Regions from separate parts of the Cytobacillus sp. FSL W7-1323 genome, predicted to be linked through region 2. Evidence: a T-box and tRNA genes for the amino acid it is inferred to sense, from the RefSeq annotation. Region 2 holds a T-box; the other holds one or more tRNA genes.

Region 1 (9,403 bases), 1.8 Mb from region 2:
AGACAAACTCCGAATGCCAAAGATTTATCCATGGGAGTCAGACTGCGAGTGATAAGATCCGTAGTCAAGAGGGAAACAGCCCAGACCACCAGCTAAGGTCCCAAAGTATACGTTAAGTGGAAAAGGATGTGGAGTTGCTTAGACAACCAGGATGTTGGCTTAGAAGCAGCCACCATTTAAAGAGTGCGTAATAGCTCACTGGTCGAGTGACTCCGCGCCGAAAATGTACCGGGGCTAAACGTATCACCGAAGCTGTGGATTGAACATCGTTGATGTTCAGTGGTAGGAGAGCGTTCTAAGGGCGTTGAAGCTAGACCGTAAGGACTGGTGGAGCGCTTAGAAGTGAGAATGCCGGTATGAGTAGCGAAAGATGGGTGAGAATCCCATCCACCGAATGCCTAAGGTTTCCTGAGGAAGGCTCGTCCGCTCAGGGTTAGTCGGGACCTAAGCCGAGGCTGAAAAGCGTAGGCGATGGACAACAGGTTGATATTCCTGTACCACCGTATTCTGTTTGAGTGATGGGGGGACGCAGGAGGATAGGGTAAGCGCACTATTGGATGTGCGTCTAAGCAGTTAGAGGGACCATGAGGCAAATCCCATGGTCACATACCTTGAGCTGTGATAGCGAGGGAAATTTAGTACCGAAGTTCTTGATTCCACACTGCCAAGAAAAGCCTCTAGCGAGGAATAAGGTGCCCGTACCGCAAACCGACACAGGTAGGCGAGGAGAGAATCCTAAGGTGAGCGAGAGAACTCTCGTTAAGGAACTCGGCAAAATGACCCCGTAACTTCGGGAGAAGGGGTGCTCATTAGGGTGTTAAAGCCTTGATGAGCCGCAGTGAATAGGCCCAGGCGACTGTTTAGCAAAAACACAGGTCTCTGCGAAGCCGCAAGGCGAAGTATAGGGGCTGACGCCTGCCCGGTGCTGGAAGGTTAAGAGGAGAGGTTAGCTCACGCGAAGCTTTGAATCGAAGCCCCAGTAAACGGCGGCCGTAACTATAACGGTCCTAAGGTAGCGAAATTCCTTGTCGGGTAAGTTCCGACCCGCACGAAAGGCGTAACGATCTGGGCACTGTCTCAACGAGAGACTCGGTGAAATTATAGTACCTGTGAAGATGCAGGTTACCCGCGACAGGACGGAAAGACCCCGTGGAGCTTTACTGTAGCCTGATATTGAATTTTGGTACAGCTTGTACAGGATAGGTAGGAGCCTTAGAAGCCGGAGCGCTAGCTTCGGTGGAGGCGTCGGTGGGATACTACCCTGGCTGTATTGAAATTCTAACCCACATCCCTTATCGGGATGGGAGACAGTGTCAGGTGGGCAGTTTGACTGGGGCGGTCGCCTCCTAAAGAGTAACGGAGGCGCCCAAAGGTTCCCTCAGAATGGTTGGAAATCATTCGTAGAGTGTAAAGGCACAAGGGAGCTTGACTGCGAGACCTACAAGTCGAGCAGGGACGAAAGTCGGGCTTAGTGATCCGGTGGTTCCGCATGGAAGGGCCATCGCTCAACGGATAAAAGCTACCCCGGGGATAACAGGCTTATCTCCCCCAAGAGTCCACATCGACGGGGAGGTTTGGCACCTCGATGTCGGCTCATCGCATCCTGGGGCTGTAGTCGGTCCCAAGGGTTGGGCTGTTCGCCCATTAAAGCGGTACGCGAGCTGGGTTCAGAACGTCGTGAGACAGTTCGGTCCCTATCCGTCGTGGGCGCAGGAAATTTGAGAGGAGCTGTCCTTAGTACGAGAGGACCGGGATGGACGCACCGCTGGTGTACCAGTTGTCTTGCCAAAGGCATCGCTGGGTAGCTATGTGCGGAAGGGATAAGTGCTGAAAGCATCTAAGCATGAAGCCCCCCTCGAGATGAGATTTCCCATAGCGCAAGCTAGTAAGATCCCTGAAAGATGATCAGGTTGATAGGTTAGAGGTGTAAGTGTGGCGACACATGTAGCTGACTAATACTAATCGATCGAGGACTTAACCAAACAGGCGATTACTCAATAAATATCTTCTTCAACATTACCTAGTTTTGAGGGAACGATTCCCTTACAATTTCATAGTCCGGTGGCGATAGCGAGAAGGTCACACCCGTTCCCATACCGAACACGGAAGTTAAGCTTCTCAGCGCCGATGGTAGTTAGGGGCTGTCCCCTTGTGAGAGTAGGACGTTGCCGGGCATACATATTGGAGGATTAGCTCAGCTGGGAGAGCATCTGCCTTACAAGCAGAGGGTCGGCGGTTCGATCCCGTCATCCTCCACCATTTTTTTGTGTTTATTTGCCGGCCTAGCTCAATTGGTAGAGCAACTGACTTGTAATCAGTAGGTTGGGGGTTCAAGTCCTCTGGCCGGCACCACTTGTACGAGCCATTAGCTCAGTTGGTAGAGCATCTGACTTTTAATCAGAGGGTCGAAGGTTCGAGTCCTTCATGGCTCACCATTTATATATGCGGGTGTGGCGGAATTGGCAGACGCACCAGACTTAGGATCTGGCGCCGCAAGGCGTGGGGGTTCGACTCCCTTCACCCGCACCATTTTTATTTTGAATATTTGCGGAAGTAGTTCAGTGGTAGAACATCACCTTGCCAAGGTGAGGGTCGCGGGTTCGAATCCCGTCTTCCGCTCCAATAAGTGCCGGGGTGGCGGAACTGGCAGACGCACAGGACTTAAAATCCTGCGGTAGGTGACTACCGTACCGGTTCGATTCCGGTCCTCGGCACCACTTATTGATGCGCCCGTAGCTCAATTGGATAGAGCGTTTGACTACGGATCAAAAGGTTAGGGGTTCGACTCCTCTCGGGCGCGCCATAAACGGGAAGTAGCTCAGCTTGGTAGAGCACTTGGTTTGGGACCAAGGGGTCGCAGGTTCGAATCCTGTCTTCCCGACCATTTTTATTACTCTTTTTGGGGCCTTAGCTCAGCTGGGAGAGCGCCTGCTTTGCACGCAGGAGGTCAGCGGTTCGATCCCGCTAGGCTCCACCAAAAACATTTTAAAAAAGTTATTGACATAACAAGTTAAGATGTTGTATGATTATAAAGTCGCTTCTGAAGCGAATGAGATTGTTCTTTGAAAACTGAACGAACGTAAAACGTCAAGCGTAATTCTAAAAAAGCTGATTTATCAGCAACAAAGCACCATAGGTGCAAATGAGCTAATCAAACACTTTATTGGAGAGTTTGATCCTGGCTCAGGACGAACGCTGGCGGCGTGCCTAATACATGCAAGTCGAGCGAATCTGAGGGAGCTTGCTCCCAAAGATTAGCGGCGGACGGGTGAGTAACACGTGGGCAACCTGCCTGTAAGACTGGGATAACTCCGGGAAACCGGGGCTAATACCGGATAATATCTATTTATACATATAATTAGATTGAAAGATGGTTCTGCTATCACTTACAGATGGGCCCGCGGCGCATTAGCTAGTTGGTGAGGTAACGGCTCACCAAGGCGACGATGCGTAGCCGACCTGAGAGGGTGATCGGCCACACTGGGACTGAGACACGGCCCAGACTCCTACGGGAGGCAGCAGTAGGGAATCTTCCGCAATGGACGAAAGTCTGACGGAGCAACGCCGCGTGAGTGATGAAGGTTTTCGGATCGTAAAACTCTGTTGTTAGGGAAGAACAAGTATCGGAGTAACTGCCGGTACCTTGACGGTACCTAACCAGAAAGCCACGGCTAACTACGTGCCAGCAGCCGCGGTAATACGTAGGTGGCAAGCGTTGTCCGGAATTATTGGGCGTAAAGCGCGCGCAGGCGGTTCCTTAAGTCTGATGTGAAAGCCCACGGCTCAACCGTGGAGGGTCATTGGAAACTGGGGAACTTGAGTGCAGAAGAGGAAAGTGGAATTCCAAGTGTAGCGGTGAAATGCGTAGAGATTTGGAGGAACACCAGTGGCGAAGGCGACTTTCTGGTCTGTAACTGACGCTGAGGCGCGAAAGCGTGGGGAGCAAACAGGATTAGATACCCTGGTAGTCCACGCCGTAAACGATGAGTGCTAAGTGTTAGAGGGTTTCCGCCCTTTAGTGCTGCAGCAAACGCATTAAGCACTCCGCCTGGGGAGTACGACCGCAAGGTTGAAACTCAAAGGAATTGACGGGGGCCCGCACAAGCGGTGGAGCATGTGGTTTAATTCGAAGCAACGCGAAGAACCTTACCAGGTCTTGACATCCTCTGACAATCCTAGAGATAGGACTTTCCCCTTCGGGGGACAGAGTGACAGGTGGTGCATGGTTGTCGTCAGCTCGTGTCGTGAGATGTTGGGTTAAGTCCCGCAACGAGCGCAACCCTTGATCTTAGTTGCCAGCATTCAGTTGGGCACTCTAAGGTGACTGCCGGTGACAAACCGGAGGAAGGTGGGGATGACGTCAAATCATCATGCCCCTTATGACCTGGGCTACACACGTGCTACAATGGATGGTACAAAGGGCTGCAAGACCGCGAGGTTTAGCCAATCCCATAAAACCATTCTCAGTTCGGATTGTAGGCTGCAACTCGCCTACATGAAGCCGGAATCGCTAGTAATCGCGGATCAGCATGCCGCGGTGAATACGTTCCCGGGCCTTGTACACACCGCCCGTCACACCACGAGAGTTTGTAACACCCGAAGTCGGTGGGGTAACCTTTTGGAGCCAGCCGCCTAAGGTGGGACAGATGATTGGGGTGAAGTCGTAACAAGGTAGCCGTATCGGAAGGTGCGGCTGGATCACCTCCTTTCTAAGGAATATACGGAATTGACTTGATGTTAGACTGTTCGTTCAGTTTTGAGAGTGCAATCTCTTTGATATGATTAAATACTTTACCGTGAAGTTATGTGGGCCTATAGCTCAGCTGGTTAGAGCGCACGCCTGATAAGCGTGAGGTCGATGGTTCGAGTCCATTTAGGCCCACCATTTTAACTTTAATACGGGGCCTTAGCTCAGCTGGGAGAGCGCCTGCTTTGCACGCAGGAGGTCAGCGGTTCGATCCCGCTAGGCTCCACCAACAAATCGTTCTTTGAAAACTAGATAATGTAATGAAGAAGATTACCGAGTAATCGCCACCTTAGTTATTTTTTCTCTCTATATATTATAGATTGATTTAAGATACTAAACTTTTTTAATAAACACAACCGAGAGGGTTGTGAGAAGCAAGCAGTTCAAGGAAGCGAGCGAGGAAACACCGGAGTGTGCGTCTTGTGCACATGAGGATGTTGACGAGTGAGCTGACGCCGAAATGCGTAGCTTATCGCAAGCCGAACAATGGTTAAGTTAATAAGGGCGCACGGTGAATGCCTTGGCACTAGGAGCCGATGAAGGACGGGACTAACACCGATATGCTTCGGGGAGCTGTAAGTAAGCTTTGATCCGGAGATTTCCGAATGGGGAAACCCCCTATCCGTTATGGGATAGGATCCATACCTGAATACATAGGGTATGGAAGGCAGACCCGGGGAACTGAAACATCTAAGTACCCGGAGGAAGAGAAAGCAAACGCGATTCCCTGAGTAGCGGCGAGCGAAACGGGATTAGCCCAAACCAAGAGGCTTGCCTCTTGGGGTTGTAGGACATTCTATACGGAGTTACAAAGGAACGAGATAGACGAAGAGGTCTGGAAAGGCCCGCCATAGGAGGTAAAAGCCCTGTAGTTGAAACTTCGTTCCCTCCAGAGTGGATCCTGAGTACGGCGGGACACGAGAAATCCCGTCGGAAGCAGGGAGGACCATCTCCCAAGGCTAAATACTCCCTAGTGACCGATAGTGAACCAGTACCGTGAGGGAAAGGTGAAAAGCACCCCGGAAGGGGAGTGAAAGAGATCCTGAAACCGTGTGCCTACAAGTAGTTAGAGCCCGTTAATGGGTGATAGCGTGCCTTTTGTAGAATGAACCGGCGAGTTACGATTACATGCGAGGTTAAGTTGGACAGACGGAGCCGTAGCGAAAGCGAGTCTGAATAGGGCGAATGAGTATGTGGTCGTAGACCCGAAACCAGGTGATCTACCCATGTCCAGGGTGAAGTCCAGGTAACACTGGATGGAGGCCCGAACCCACGTACGTTGAAAAGTGCGGGGATGAGGTGTGGGTAGCGGAGAAATTCCAATCGAACTTGGAGATAGCTGGTTCTCTCCGAAATAGCTTTAGGGCTAGCCTCATGCGTAAGAATCTTGGAGGTAGAGCACTGTTTGGACTAGGGGCCCTCATCGGGTTACCGAATTCAGACAAACTCCGAATGCCAAAGATTTATCCATGGGAGTCAGACTGCGAGTGATAAGATCCGTAGTCAAGAGGGAAACAGCCCAGACCACCAGCTAAGGTCCCAAAGTATACGTTAAGTGGAAAAGGATGTGGAGTTGCTTAGACAACCAGGATGTTGGCTTAGAAGCAGCCACCATTTAAAGAGTGCGTAATAGCTCACTGGTCGAGTGACTCCGCGCCGAAAATGTACCGGGGCTAAACGTATCACCGAAGCTGTGGATTGAACATCGTTGATGTTCAGTGGTAGGAGAGCGTTCTAAGGGCGTTGAAGCTAGACCGTAAGGACTGGTGGAGCGCTTAGAAGTGAGAATGCCGGTATGAGTAGCGAAAGATGGGTGAGAATCCCATCCACCGAATGCCTAAGGTTTCCTGAGGAAGGCTCGTCCGCTCAGGGTTAGTCGGGACCTAAGCCGAGGCTGAAAAGCGTAGGCGATGGACAACAGGTTGATATTCCTGTACCACCGTATTCTGTTTGAGTGATGGGGGGACGCAGGAGGATAGGGTAAGCGCACTATTGGATGTGCGTCTAAGCAGTTAGAGGGACCATGAGGCAAATCCCATGGTCACATACCTTGAGCTGTGATAGCGAGGGAAATTTAGTACCGAAGTTCTTGATTCCACACTGCCAAGAAAAGCCTCTAGCGAGGAATAAGGTGCCCGTACCGCAAACCGACACAGGTAGGCGAGGAGAGAATCCTAAGGTGAGCGAGAGAACTCTCGTTAAGGAACTCGGCAAAATGACCCCGTAACTTCGGGAGAAGGGGTGCTCATTAGGGTGTTAAAGCCTTGATGAGCCGCAGTGAATAGGCCCAGGCGACTGTTTAGCAAAAACACAGGTCTCTGCGAAGCCGCAAGGCGAAGTATAGGGGCTGACGCCTGCCCGGTGCTGGAAGGTTAAGAGGAGAGGTTAGCTCACGCGAAGCTTTGAATCGAAGCCCCAGTAAACGGCGGCCGTAACTATAACGGTCCTAAGGTAGCGAAATTCCTTGTCGGGTAAGTTCCGACCCGCACGAAAGGCGTAACGATCTGGGCACTGTCTCAACGAGAGACTCGGTGAAATTATAGTACCTGTGAAGATGCAGGTTACCCGCGACAGGACGGAAAGACCCCGTGGAGCTTTACTGTAGCCTGATATTGAATTTTGGTACAGCTTGTACAGGATAGGTAGGAGCCTTAGAAGCCGGAGCGCTAGCTTCGGTGGAGGCGTCGGTGGGATACTACCCTGGCTGTATTGAAATTCTAACCCACATCCCTTATCGGGATGGGAGACAGTGTCAGGTGGGCAGTTTGACTGGGGCGGTCGCCTCCTAAAGAGTAACGGAGGCGCCCAAAGGTTCCCTCAGAATGGTTGGAAATCATTCGTAGAGTGTAAAGGCACAAGGGAGCTTGACTGCGAGACCTACAAGTCGAGCAGGGACGAAAGTCGGGCTTAGTGATCCGGTGGTTCCGCATGGAAGGGCCATCGCTCAACGGATAAAAGCTACCCCGGGGATAACAGGCTTATCTCCCCCAAGAGTCCACATCGACGGGGAGGTTTGGCACCTCGATGTCGGCTCATCGCATCCTGGGGCTGTAGTCGGTCCCAAGGGTTGGGCTGTTCGCCCATTAAAGCGGTACGCGAGCTGGGTTCAGAACGTCGTGAGACAGTTCGGTCCCTATCCGTCGTGGGCGCAGGAAATTTGAGAGGAGCTGTCCTTAGTACGAGAGGACCGGGATGGACGCACCGCTGGTGTACCAGTTGTCTTGCCAAAGGCATCGCTGGGTAGCTATGTGCGGAAGGGATAAGTGCTGAAAGCATCTAAGCATGAAGCCCCCCTCGAGATGAGATTTCCCATAGCGCAAGCTAGTAAGATCCCTGAAAGATGATCAGGTTGATAGGTTAGAGGTGTAAGTGTGGCGACACATGTAGCTGACTAATACTAATCGATCGAGGACTTAACCAAACAGGCGATTACTCAATAAATATCTTCTTCAACATTACCTAGTTTTGAGGGAACGATTCCCTTACAATTTCATAGTCCGGTGGCGATAGCGAGAAGGTCACACCCGTTCCCATACCGAACACGGAAGTTAAGCTTCTCAGCGCCGATGGTAGTTAGGGGCTGTCCCCTTGTGAGAGTAGGACGTTGCCGGGCAAGATAAAAGAGCACATCATTTGTATGTGCTCTTTTTTGTCGTGCTATAATGAATTCGTTTATTTAAATGGACAAATAACATCTACACAATCTAAACATAATATAAATTTAATGAATGAACCTATATTTCATACGTTTGAGATTTAGAAAAAAAGGGGAAAATTAATAATACTACTTCGTTGCAACATTTCACACAAATCATGTATAATTTATGTCAAATATAGTCAAAGTCAGATAGGGGGAGGCCGGGTGAAAAATATATCAGATATTATTGAAAAATATCTTAAAGAAGTCTTGGAACTTAGCGAAAGGGAAATTGTTGAAATTAAGCGGAGCGAGATCGCTGATAAATTTCAATGTGTCCCATCTCAAATAAATTACGTCATAAATACTCGGTTTACAGTTGAAAAAGGCTATGCTGTCGAAAGTAAACGTGGCGGTGGTGGTTATATAAGAATCACCAAAGTGCAAGCTTATGATTATGTTGATTTAATTAATCAATTGATTAGGATTGTACGTGATCGTATTTCACAAAATAGTGCTGAAAATATTATAAACAGATTAGTTGAAGAAGAGATTATTACTACTCGAGAAGCGAAGATTATGTTAAGTGTCATTGACCGTTCAGTTCTTTACTTAGAGTTACCCTATAGGGATGAGTTAAGAGCAAGGATGCTTGTTGCGATGCTAAATACATTGAAATATAAGTAGGCTGTAAAGTATGGAGGGGTGAAACAGATGATATGCCAAGAATGTAATCAGAGACCTGCGACTCTACATTTTACAAAAATTATGAATGGCGAAAAGGCTGAGTTCCATTTATGTGAAAAATGTGCCCAAGAACATGGGGATATGTTTATGTTAAATAATGGATCTGGATTTTCTATTAATAATCTATTGAGCGGATTATTTAATATAGATACAAGTTATGCAAATAACCAAGCTCAGTTAAATAAACAAGCGCAGGTAGTACAGTGTGAGCAATGCTCGATGACCTTTCCTCAATTTGTTAAAGTCGGGAAATTCGGATGTGCCCACTGTTA
Region 2 (9,403 bases):
TATGATTATTGGAGAAATCCGTAGATATTTACGCGATAATAATCCAATAAGGGTATCTCGTTCCTTACGTGATATCGCCTATAAAGCCTTGCAGGTAAGAGAACGCCTAATGAGTAAAACTTCAAAAGAACCAACAGCTGAAGAGATTGCGAAAGAGTTGGATATTCCGCATGAAGAAATTGTTTTCGCCCTTGATGCAATACAAGATCCTGTATCACTTTTTGAGCCTATTTATAATGACGGCGGCGACCCAATCTTTGTAATGGATCAACTCAGTGATGAAAAGAATAAGGATATTCAATGGGTGGAAGAACTTGCACTAAAAGAAGGCATGAGACGCCTGAATGATCGAGAAAAAATGATATTACGCAAAAGGTTTTTTCAAGGAAAAACACAAATGGAAGTTGCTGAAGAAATTGGTATTTCTCAGGCTCAGGTCTCACGCTTAGAAAAAGCAGCTATTAAACAAATGAATAAAAATATTCAAAGCTAATATGCCAGGAGAGTTTGACACAAATGTGTTAAGCTCTTTTTTTATATAGATGTGAGTGCTAATCCAAAAAAGATCCTTCTGTTAGAGCTTGCATAGCATAGAGGAAATGTAAGAAATCTCATAGAAAATACACACAAATAGGTAAAACTGGATACAAATATTTGTTTTATATAAACGGACAAAAGCAGAAGAACTATTACGCAAAAAAGTAGGATACACCTACAATAAATGCTTGCTTGACAAATATTATAAGTAAACATCTTGAGATCCACTTAGTCTCAAATCACACCAAATATGAACTCGGTATTTTTAATCTTTCTCAACATATATTGTATTAAAAGGAGGCGCTTAAAATGATGAGGATCTCAAGCTTTCAAATGAAAGATGTTATTAATGTTGCAGATGGTAAGAAGTTAGGATTTATTAGTGATATTGATATCGATGTAGCAACTGGGAAAATAGACTGTATTTTCATTAGTCAACAAAACAAAATGCTTCCTTTTTTTAATAAGCTGGAGGATATTGTGATTGAATGGGGCGATATTTTAAAGATTGGGGAGGACGTGATCCTTGTCCGTTTTCCTCATCAATATCAATTAAATGAACCAAAAGAAGAATATAGCAATCGATAGTTATAGCTGTAAACCTTAATCGCAATATGGTAAACTAAAGAAAAAAATGGGGAAAGTGTATGGAGCCATTTCAATTAACGAATGAAAAATATTTGATTATAAAACATTGGTTTGAAAAATATGGACTTACCTGTGGGTTTACAACTAAAAATGATGGGTATAGTGACAAAGCTTACACATCGCAAAACTTTGGCTTTCATGTAGGTGACCAACAAGTGCATGTTATTCAAAATCGAATAGCATTAGCACAAGAATTACAATTTCCGTTAGAGAATTGGGTGGGAGCAGAACAAACTCATGGTGTTCATATTGAATATGTTCAAACTAAAGATAGAGGTAAGGGCGCAAAAGAGTATGATACATCATTTGCTGCTACAGACGCCTTGTTTACAGATGAAAAAGATTTATTATTAACCATGTGTTACGCAGACTGTATTCCCCTATATTTCTTTCATCCAAAGAGTCAGCATATGGCTGTTGCTCATGCAGGATGGAAAGGGACGGTCTTTGAAATCGCTAAAAATGCGATTGATGCCTTCCGTGAAAAAGGAATTCATCCACAAGAGGTCGAAGTTGTTATAGGCCCGGGTATATGTCGTTCTTGTTATATTGTAGATAATTATGTAATTAACAAAGTGAACGATTGCCTAGGAGAAATAGCTCCTAGTGTATATAATGAAATAGCTAAAGGTCAATATCAATTAGATTTAAAACGATGTAATCAGCTCATATTGCAGAAATATGGTGTTTTACGAGATAATATTCATACTACTGAATATTGTACAAGCTGTCATGAATCCTTGTTTTTTTCACACCGAAGAGATGACGGAAAAACGGGTAGATTGATGAGCTTTATTGGTTTGCGTGAGGAGGAATAGCATCTTGAATGTACAAACAAACCTAGAGAATATACAGGAAAATATACAAGCTGTTTGTGAGAAAGTTAATCGTTCTAGTGATGAAGTGAAAATTATCGCTGTGACAAAATATGTATCAACAGAAAGAGCGCAGGAGGCAATTGCAGCGGGGGTTAATAACCTTGGGGAAAATCGCGATGAAGGCCTATTAGAAAAACAAGCTGTCATTAAAAATGGGGCTGTTTGGCATTATATCGGAAGCTTACAATCTAGAAAAGTAAAAAATATCATCAATAAAGTGGATTATATCCATTCATTAGATCGCATATCTCTTGCAAAAGAGATTGAAAAGCGAGCGAATAAACCAATTAAATGCTTTGTACAAGTTAATGTGTCTGGAGAAGATTCGAAGCAAGGGTTATCCAAAGAAGAAATCATTCCTTTTGTTAAATCACTGTCAGATTTTAAACAAATAGAAGTAGTTGGTCTTATGACAATGGCACCATTTACAAGTGATGAGACAGTATTAAGAAATTGTTTTCGAAATTTGAAGTTGATTCAGAAAGAAGTATTATCCCTTCAATTATCTCATGCACCGTGTAAAGAATTATCAATGGGGATGTCCAATGATTATCAAATTGCTATTGAAGAAGGGGCAACAATGGTCCGTATAGGAACGGCTTTAGTTGGAAAAGAAAAGTAAGGAGGCTAGGTGCAGATGAGTATAAAATCAAAGTTTAAATCATATTTCTTTTTAGATGACGAAGAAGACAACTATGAGACAAGAGAAGATGATTACGCTAATAGTAGGGATCGTAAAGAAGAGCAAGAAACAACCTCTGTGCGGACTTCTCAAAGGCAGCACGCTGCAACAAAACAAAATGTCGTAAGTTTACAATCCGTTCAAGGACAAGGCGGTCAGCAAAAATCATCAAAAGTTGTCCTTGTGGAGCCACGGGTCTATGCTGAAGCTCAAGAAATTGCTGATCAATTGAAGAATAGAAAAGCAGTTGTGGTTAATCTCCAAAGAATTGATAAAAGCCAGGCAAAGCGCATTGTTGATTTTTTAAGTGGAACTGTGTATGCCATTGGTGGAGATATACAAAAAATTGGAATGGACATCTTTTTATGTACACCTGAAAACGTTGAAGTATCTGGGAATATTTCACAAATGATTCAGGAACATGAAGAAGAAAACTCGAGGTGGTAAATTAAATATGGCAACTTTATTTTCGATTATTATAACAGCCGTGGAGATTTATTCATGGGCATTGATTATATACATACTCATGTCATGGTTTCCGAATGCAAGAGAATCTAGTATTGGGCAAATGTTAACAAAAATTTGTGAACCATTTCTTGAACCATTTAGACGTGTCATTCCGCCAATTGGTGGGATGTTAGATATTTCGCCGATTGTAGCGATATTAGTATTAAATTTAGCTACATCCGGAATAAGACAAATATTTTTTTGGATGATGTAAAAAATACGAGCTAATGCTTAGCTCGTATTTTGTTTTTATCAATAACAAATCATCGGATTCTAAGACAGTTGTAAAACAAATAAAAAAATAAATGTTATACTATTATACAATTGTAAACATAGGGGTAAGCGAGAAATTAGGCATTTCTTGCCTAACCAGTTTTAAAGGAGTAAGCTAATGTCAAATATATATCAACATTTTCGTATGGAAGAGAGAGAGTTTATTGATCAAGTGTTAAGTTGGCGACAAACGGTTGAACAAACGTATGCGCCTAAGCTTACAGATTTTCTCGATCCAAGGGAACAAGATATTTTACACACCATCATTGGTTCTCAAAGTGATGTGCGCGTCCAATTTGACGGTGGACATAGAAACGCTGAAAGAAAACGCGCGCTTATTTTTCCTGATTATTTTATACCGGAAATGGACGATTTTCGCTTAGAGTTATACCAAGTAAATTATCCGCATAAATTCGTATTAATCGAGCATCCCCAAGTACTTGGAAGCCTGATGTCACTCGGATTGAAAAGAAGTAAATTTGGAGATATTTTGTTTGAAGGTCATACGATACAAGTAATTGTCTCTAAGGAAGTATCCTCTTATATTTCTATGCAATTAGAATCTGTTGGGAAAGCTTCTGTTCAACTTGAAGAAAAGCCATTTTCATCTGTTATCGATGCAAAAGAGCAGTGGCAAGAAAAAGTTTTTACAATGTCATCCTTAAGACTTGATACGCTTATTGCATCGATTTATAATTTTTCTAGACAAAAGGCGCAACAACTCATTTCTGCAAAAAAAGTAAAAGTAAATTGGGCAATGAAAGAAAATGTAGCATTCGATTGCCGTGAGAGTGATACAATTTCAGTAAGAGGCTATGGGCGCTGTAAGGTTATTGCGATAGAGGGAAAAACGAAGAAAGAAAAATGGAAAGTAGTTGTCGGTATACAAAAATAATCTTTTTTAGCTATAATGATTATAGTGTTTTACCGATATAAAATTGAAAGTGTATCGAATTTTATGCAGGAATCTGCAAGAAACTGTCGAATTACATGTTAACAAATGTACATAATTTGACCAACTGATCTAGGAGGTGGCCTTATGCCATTAACACCATTAGATATTCATAACAAAGAGTTCAGCAAAGGTTTTCGTGGATATGATGAAGATGAAGTAAATGAGTTTTTAGATCAAGTGATTAAAGACTATGAAATCATTATTCGTGAGAAGAAGGAATTAGAAGAGCGTTTAAACGACTTAAATGAAAGAGTCGGACATTTTAATACGATTGAAGAGACGTTAAATAAGTCGATTGTTGTTGCGCAAGAAGCTGGCGAAGAAGTGAAGCGAAACGCACAGAAAGAGGCAAAGTTAATTATTCGGGAAGCGGAGAAAAACGCCGATAGGATTGTGAATGAATCATTATCTAAAGCAAGGAAGATTGCGCTAGATATAGAAGATTTGAAAAAGCAATCGAAAGTATTTAGAAATCGTTTTAAAATGTTAATTGAAGCTCAATTAGATATGCTTCAGAATGATGACTGGGACCACTTAATGGAATATGAGCTAGATACAACAGAATTAAAGTCTACAAAAGAAGAAGAGTCTAGAGTATAAGATACTTTTATCTTTTAAGATGAACGACGACTTGACGAAGTTGTATCCTATCGCATATAATCTAGAAAAAACATGATAAAACGATGACAGGGATAGTAGCATTCTATCTTACTTAAAAGAGTGGATTTCCACTTCAGCGATTCAGGGAAGGTGAAAGCCTGATATTAAGGAGAAGAATTTGAACATCACCCTTGAGTTCCTTACTTGAGCTAAAAAGTTAGAGTAAGGCGTAGACGTTCACGTTACGAATTGATTTTTGAGCGGATAGGAAATTTCTCTATCTACAAGGGTGGTACCGCGGGAATATATAACCTCTCGTCCCTTTTTTGGGATGAGGGGTTTTTTGTGTTTTTTCCGAGTACCTTATGTATGAACGCTACTTTGGTCATAATGTTATGTAGTATGTTGAGGAGGAAATGAGCTATGGATTACAAAGATACTTTATTAATGCCTAAAACAGATTTCCCAATGAGAGGAAATCTGCCAAAAAGAGAACCTGAAATGCAAACAGAATGGAATGAACAAGATATTTATGCAAAAGTGCTTGAGCGCACGAAAAATCAACCGTTGTTTGTCCTGCATGACGGTCCTCCTTATGCGAATGGCGATCTTCATATCGGACATGCGTTAAATAAAATTTTAAAAGACTTCATTAACCGCTATAAGTCAATGAGTGGTTACCATGCACCATATGTACCTGGTTGGGATACGCATGGATTACCCATTGAACAAGCGTTAACGAATAAAGGTGTAAAACGTAAAGAAATGACGGTAGCAGAATTCCGTAAGCTTTGTGAAGAATATGCGTACGGTCAAATCGAAAATCAACGTGAACAATTCATGCGATTAGGTGTTCGTGGAGATTGGGAAAATCCCTATATTACATTAAAACCTGCCTATGAGGCCCAACAAATCAAAGTTTTTGGTGAGATGGCGAAGAAAGGTTATATCTATAAAGGGAAGAAACCTGTATACTGGTCACCATCATCTGAGTCTGCATTAGCTGAAGCTGAGATTGAATATAAAGATAAGCAATCCGCTTCCATTTATGTAGGATTTAAAGTGAAAGATGGCAAAGATGTTTTAACTGATGACGTACGTATTGTTATTTGGACAACTACTCCTTGGACAATGCCAGCTAACTTAGGTATTTCTGTCCACCCGAAACTAAAATATGTTGTCGTTGAAGTGGATAACGAAAAATATTTAGTAGCTGAAGACCTGCTAGCGGCTGTATCAGAAGAGATTGGCTGGGAAAATCCTAAGGTCGTTCAAACCATTCAAGGTAGTGACTTAGAATATGTGACTGCTGAACATCCATTATATGGCCGTGATTCACTTGTTATGCTAGGTGACCATGTAACTACAGACGCTGGTACTGGTTGTGTTCATACGGCTCCAGGACATGGTGAAGACGACTTTTACATCGGCTCTAAATATGGTTTAGATGTATTATGTCCAGTAGATGATAAAGGGGTAATGACAGAAGAAGCGCCTGGCTTTGAAGGTCTTTTCTATGATAAGGCGAATAAACCAATCACTGAAAAATTAGAAGAAGTTGGCGCGTTATTGAAGCTTTCTTTTATCAAGCATTCTTATCCACATGATTGGCGCACAAAAAAACCAGTTATTTTCCGTGCAACGGCTCAATGGTTTGCGTCAATTAAAGATTTTAGACAGGAATTATTGCAAGCAATTAATGATACAACATTTACACCAGCATGGGGCGAAACAAGGCTTTATAATATGGTTCGTGATCGTGGCGATTGGTGTATTTCTAGACAGCGCGCATGGGGTGTGCCAATTCCTGTCTTCTATGCAGAAAATGGAGAAGAGATTATTACAGACGAAACCATTAATCATGTATCCAACCTATTTAGAGAGCACGGTTCTAATGTGTGGTTTGAAAAAGAGGCAAAGGAATTATTGCCTGAAGGATTTACTCATCCAGGTAGCCCAAATGGAGTATTTACAAAAGAAACTGATATTATGGATGTGTGGTTTGATTCCGGTTCTTCGCATCAAGCTGTATTGCTAGAACGTGAAGATTTACAAAGACCAGCAGACCTTTATCTAGAAGGATCTGATCAATATAGAGGTTGGTTTAACTCATCATTATCAACAGGTGTCGCTGTAACTGGTAAAGCACCATATAAAGGCATCTTAAGTCACGGCTTTGTTTTAGATGGTGAAGGTAGAAAAATGAGTAAATCAATTGGTAATGTCATTGTACCTTCAAAAGTGATGAACCAATTAGGTGCAGATATTTTAAGACTTTGGGTTGCATCAGTTGATTACCAAGCAGATGTAAGAGTATCTGATCCAATCTTAAAACAAGTAGCAGAAGTTTACCGTAAAATTAGAAACACTTTCCGCTTCTTATTAGGAAACTTAGCTGATTTTGATCCAGCAGTACATCGAGTTTCTTATGATGATTTACGTGAAGTCGATCAGTTTATGTTAGTGAAGTTAAATAAACTAATCGAAACATCGCTTCAATCATATGAGAACTATGAATTTGCAGGTATTTACCATGCTGTGAATAATTTCTGCACATTAGACTTAAGTTCGTTCTATTTAGACTTTGCGAAAGATGTATTGTACATTGAAGCGCAAGATCAACATGATCGTCGTGCGATTCAAACAGTGCTTTATGATAGCTTAGTTGCCCTTACTAAGCTTGTATCACCGATTCTTTCTCATACAGCTGATGAAGTTTGGCGTCACATTCCAAATGTGGAGGAGATGAGTGTTCAATTGACTGATATGCCGTCAGTAGAAACTTTTGCCAATGCGGAAGAATTAACGGCAAAATGGACAGCATTCATGAAATTAAGAAATCATGTCCTAAAAGCTCTAGAAGAAGCACGAAATGAAAAAGTAATCGGTAAATCATTGACAGCAAAAGTAACGTTGTATGTCGATAACGAAACCAATTCATTACTTGATTCTATTTCAGAAAGCCTACCACAACTCTTTATCGTTTCTGCATTTGAAGTGGCAGGCAGCTTAGAACAAGCACCAAATGAAGCACATAAATTTGACAATGTAGCAATCCTAGTTTCCAAAGCTGAAGGCGAAACATGTGAACGTTGTTGGACTGTCACACCAGAAGTAGGGGAAGTAGATGAATTTTCAACACTTTGCCCACGTTGTGCTACTGTCGTAAAAGAAAACTATAGCCATTTGAGCTAAGTGGCAGTAGGTTAAAAAGTACTACCATATTTTTGGCCCGGACTAACCGTTCGGGTCTTTTTCTAATTATATAAAAAGGATTAATGAAGATAGAAAATGAAGTAAAGCTAAAAATGATTTTTACCATAAAGCAAGTACGTTAGTGCATGGTTTTTATAATGTCTCGGCTTTTCACACTTTCCATTTTAATCCTTCATGATAATGAGTAAAAACTAATAAAATTTTCCTCAACCTGCAAAACTTGTTCAGCTTGTAAAATCTTTAGAGGCGTTCAAAATTAGCCAGTTGCTCATAATAACTTTATGAACAATCTTGTAGGATGAAGGGGGATTTTTTTGAACAATCAACCACATGTTATTCCACTAATTGAAGAGCTTCGTAATACGAGACAAGAGTTACTTGAGAGGTTAATGCAAAGTAATCTTCACCCCTTTATAAATGAAATGATATTAGATGAACTATATGATGTTGAAAAGGCAATTGAGAAGTATGAAAATGGCCAATTCGGCACATGTGAAATTTCTGGTGAGTTTTTGCCAGAGGATTTATTAACATTAATCCCTACGCTGAAAACAATGGACGATTGTCAGTCTCTTAAAAGGTTCTATCGTAAAGCCCTATATGATTAAAACGATCGCTTAAAGAGCAAAGCTACCGTTTTTTATGGGTTTATGCTAAAATGCAAAGGTATACAAATGAATATTGGAGGTTGCCTTTGTGTTTTTCTACATAATCGCTTTATTGATTATTGCTTTTGATCAATGGACTAAATGGTTAATTGTCAAGAATTTTACGCTTGGTGAAAGTATTACTGTCATTGAAGATTTTCTGTATATTACTTCCCATCGGAACACAGGTGCAGCCTGGGGAATATTAGAAGGTCAAATGTGGTTCTTTTATTTGATTACTGTTATTGTCATCATCGGAATCATTTATTATATGCAAACACATGCGAAGGGAAAATGGCTTCTTCAGCTCTCATTAGCACTTATATTAGGTGGTGCAATTGGAAACTTTATTGATCGTCTTTGGCGAAAAGAAGTGGTTGATTTTATTCATACTTTCCCGTTCGGATATAACTTCCCGATATTTAATGTTGCGGACTCCTCTCTATGTGTAGGTGTCGTG

Evidence for each region. A T-box is a leader RNA that pairs with one kind of tRNA and senses whether it is charged. The one in region 2 lies ahead of ileS (isoleucine--tRNA ligase), so its partner is inferred to be a tRNA-Ile.
Region 1: it encodes a tRNA-Ile, which carries the amino acid that the T-box ahead of ileS (isoleucine--tRNA ligase) is inferred to sense. The anticodon was not compared.

Annotation. Positions count from the first base shown of each region.
Region 1 covers NZ_CP151998.1:94,846-104,248, forward strand. Annotated here, with positions in the region: rRNA gene MKX67_RS00460 (23S ribosomal RNA) at 1-1,982, shown strand, start outside; rRNA gene rrf (5S ribosomal RNA) at 2,058-2,174, shown strand; tRNA gene MKX67_RS00470 (tRNA-Val) at 2,184-2,259, shown strand; tRNA gene MKX67_RS00475 (tRNA-Thr) at 2,277-2,352, shown strand; tRNA gene MKX67_RS00480 (tRNA-Lys) at 2,360-2,435, shown strand; tRNA gene MKX67_RS00485 (tRNA-Leu) at 2,445-2,529, shown strand; tRNA gene MKX67_RS00490 (tRNA-Gly) at 2,548-2,622, shown strand; tRNA gene MKX67_RS00495 (tRNA-Leu) at 2,629-2,717, shown strand; tRNA gene MKX67_RS00500 (tRNA-Arg) at 2,727-2,803, shown strand; tRNA gene MKX67_RS00505 (tRNA-Pro) at 2,808-2,884, shown strand; tRNA gene MKX67_RS00510 (tRNA-Ala) at 2,902-2,977, shown strand; rRNA gene MKX67_RS00515 (16S ribosomal RNA) at 3,161-4,709, shown strand; tRNA gene MKX67_RS00520 (tRNA-Ile) at 4,809-4,885, shown strand; tRNA gene MKX67_RS00525 (tRNA-Ala) at 4,901-4,976, shown strand; rRNA gene MKX67_RS00530 (23S ribosomal RNA) at 5,236-8,168, shown strand; rRNA gene rrf (5S ribosomal RNA) at 8,244-8,360, shown strand; gene MKX67_RS00540 (CtsR family transcriptional regulator) at 8,610-9,071, shown strand; gene MKX67_RS00545 (UvrB/UvrC motif-containing protein) at 9,099-9,403, shown strand, end outside.
Region 2 covers NZ_CP151998.1:1,858,516-1,867,918, forward strand. Annotated here, with positions in the region: gene sigG (RNA polymerase sporulation sigma factor SigG) at 1-493, shown strand, start outside; gene MKX67_RS09715 (YlmC/YmxH family sporulation protein) at 847-1,125, shown strand; gene pgeF (peptidoglycan editing factor PgeF) at 1,185-2,003, shown strand; gene MKX67_RS09725 (YggS family pyridoxal phosphate-dependent enzyme) at 2,008-2,685, shown strand; gene MKX67_RS09730 (cell division protein SepF) at 2,701-3,192, shown strand; gene MKX67_RS09735 (YggT family protein) at 3,200-3,466, shown strand; gene MKX67_RS09740 (RNA-binding protein) at 3,644-4,420, shown strand; gene MKX67_RS09745 (DivIVA domain-containing protein) at 4,565-5,080, shown strand; T-box leader at 5,155-5,406, shown strand; gene ileS (isoleucine--tRNA ligase) at 5,504-8,275, shown strand; gene MKX67_RS09755 (hypothetical protein) at 8,611-8,904, shown strand; gene lspA (signal peptidase II) at 8,993-9,403, shown strand, end outside.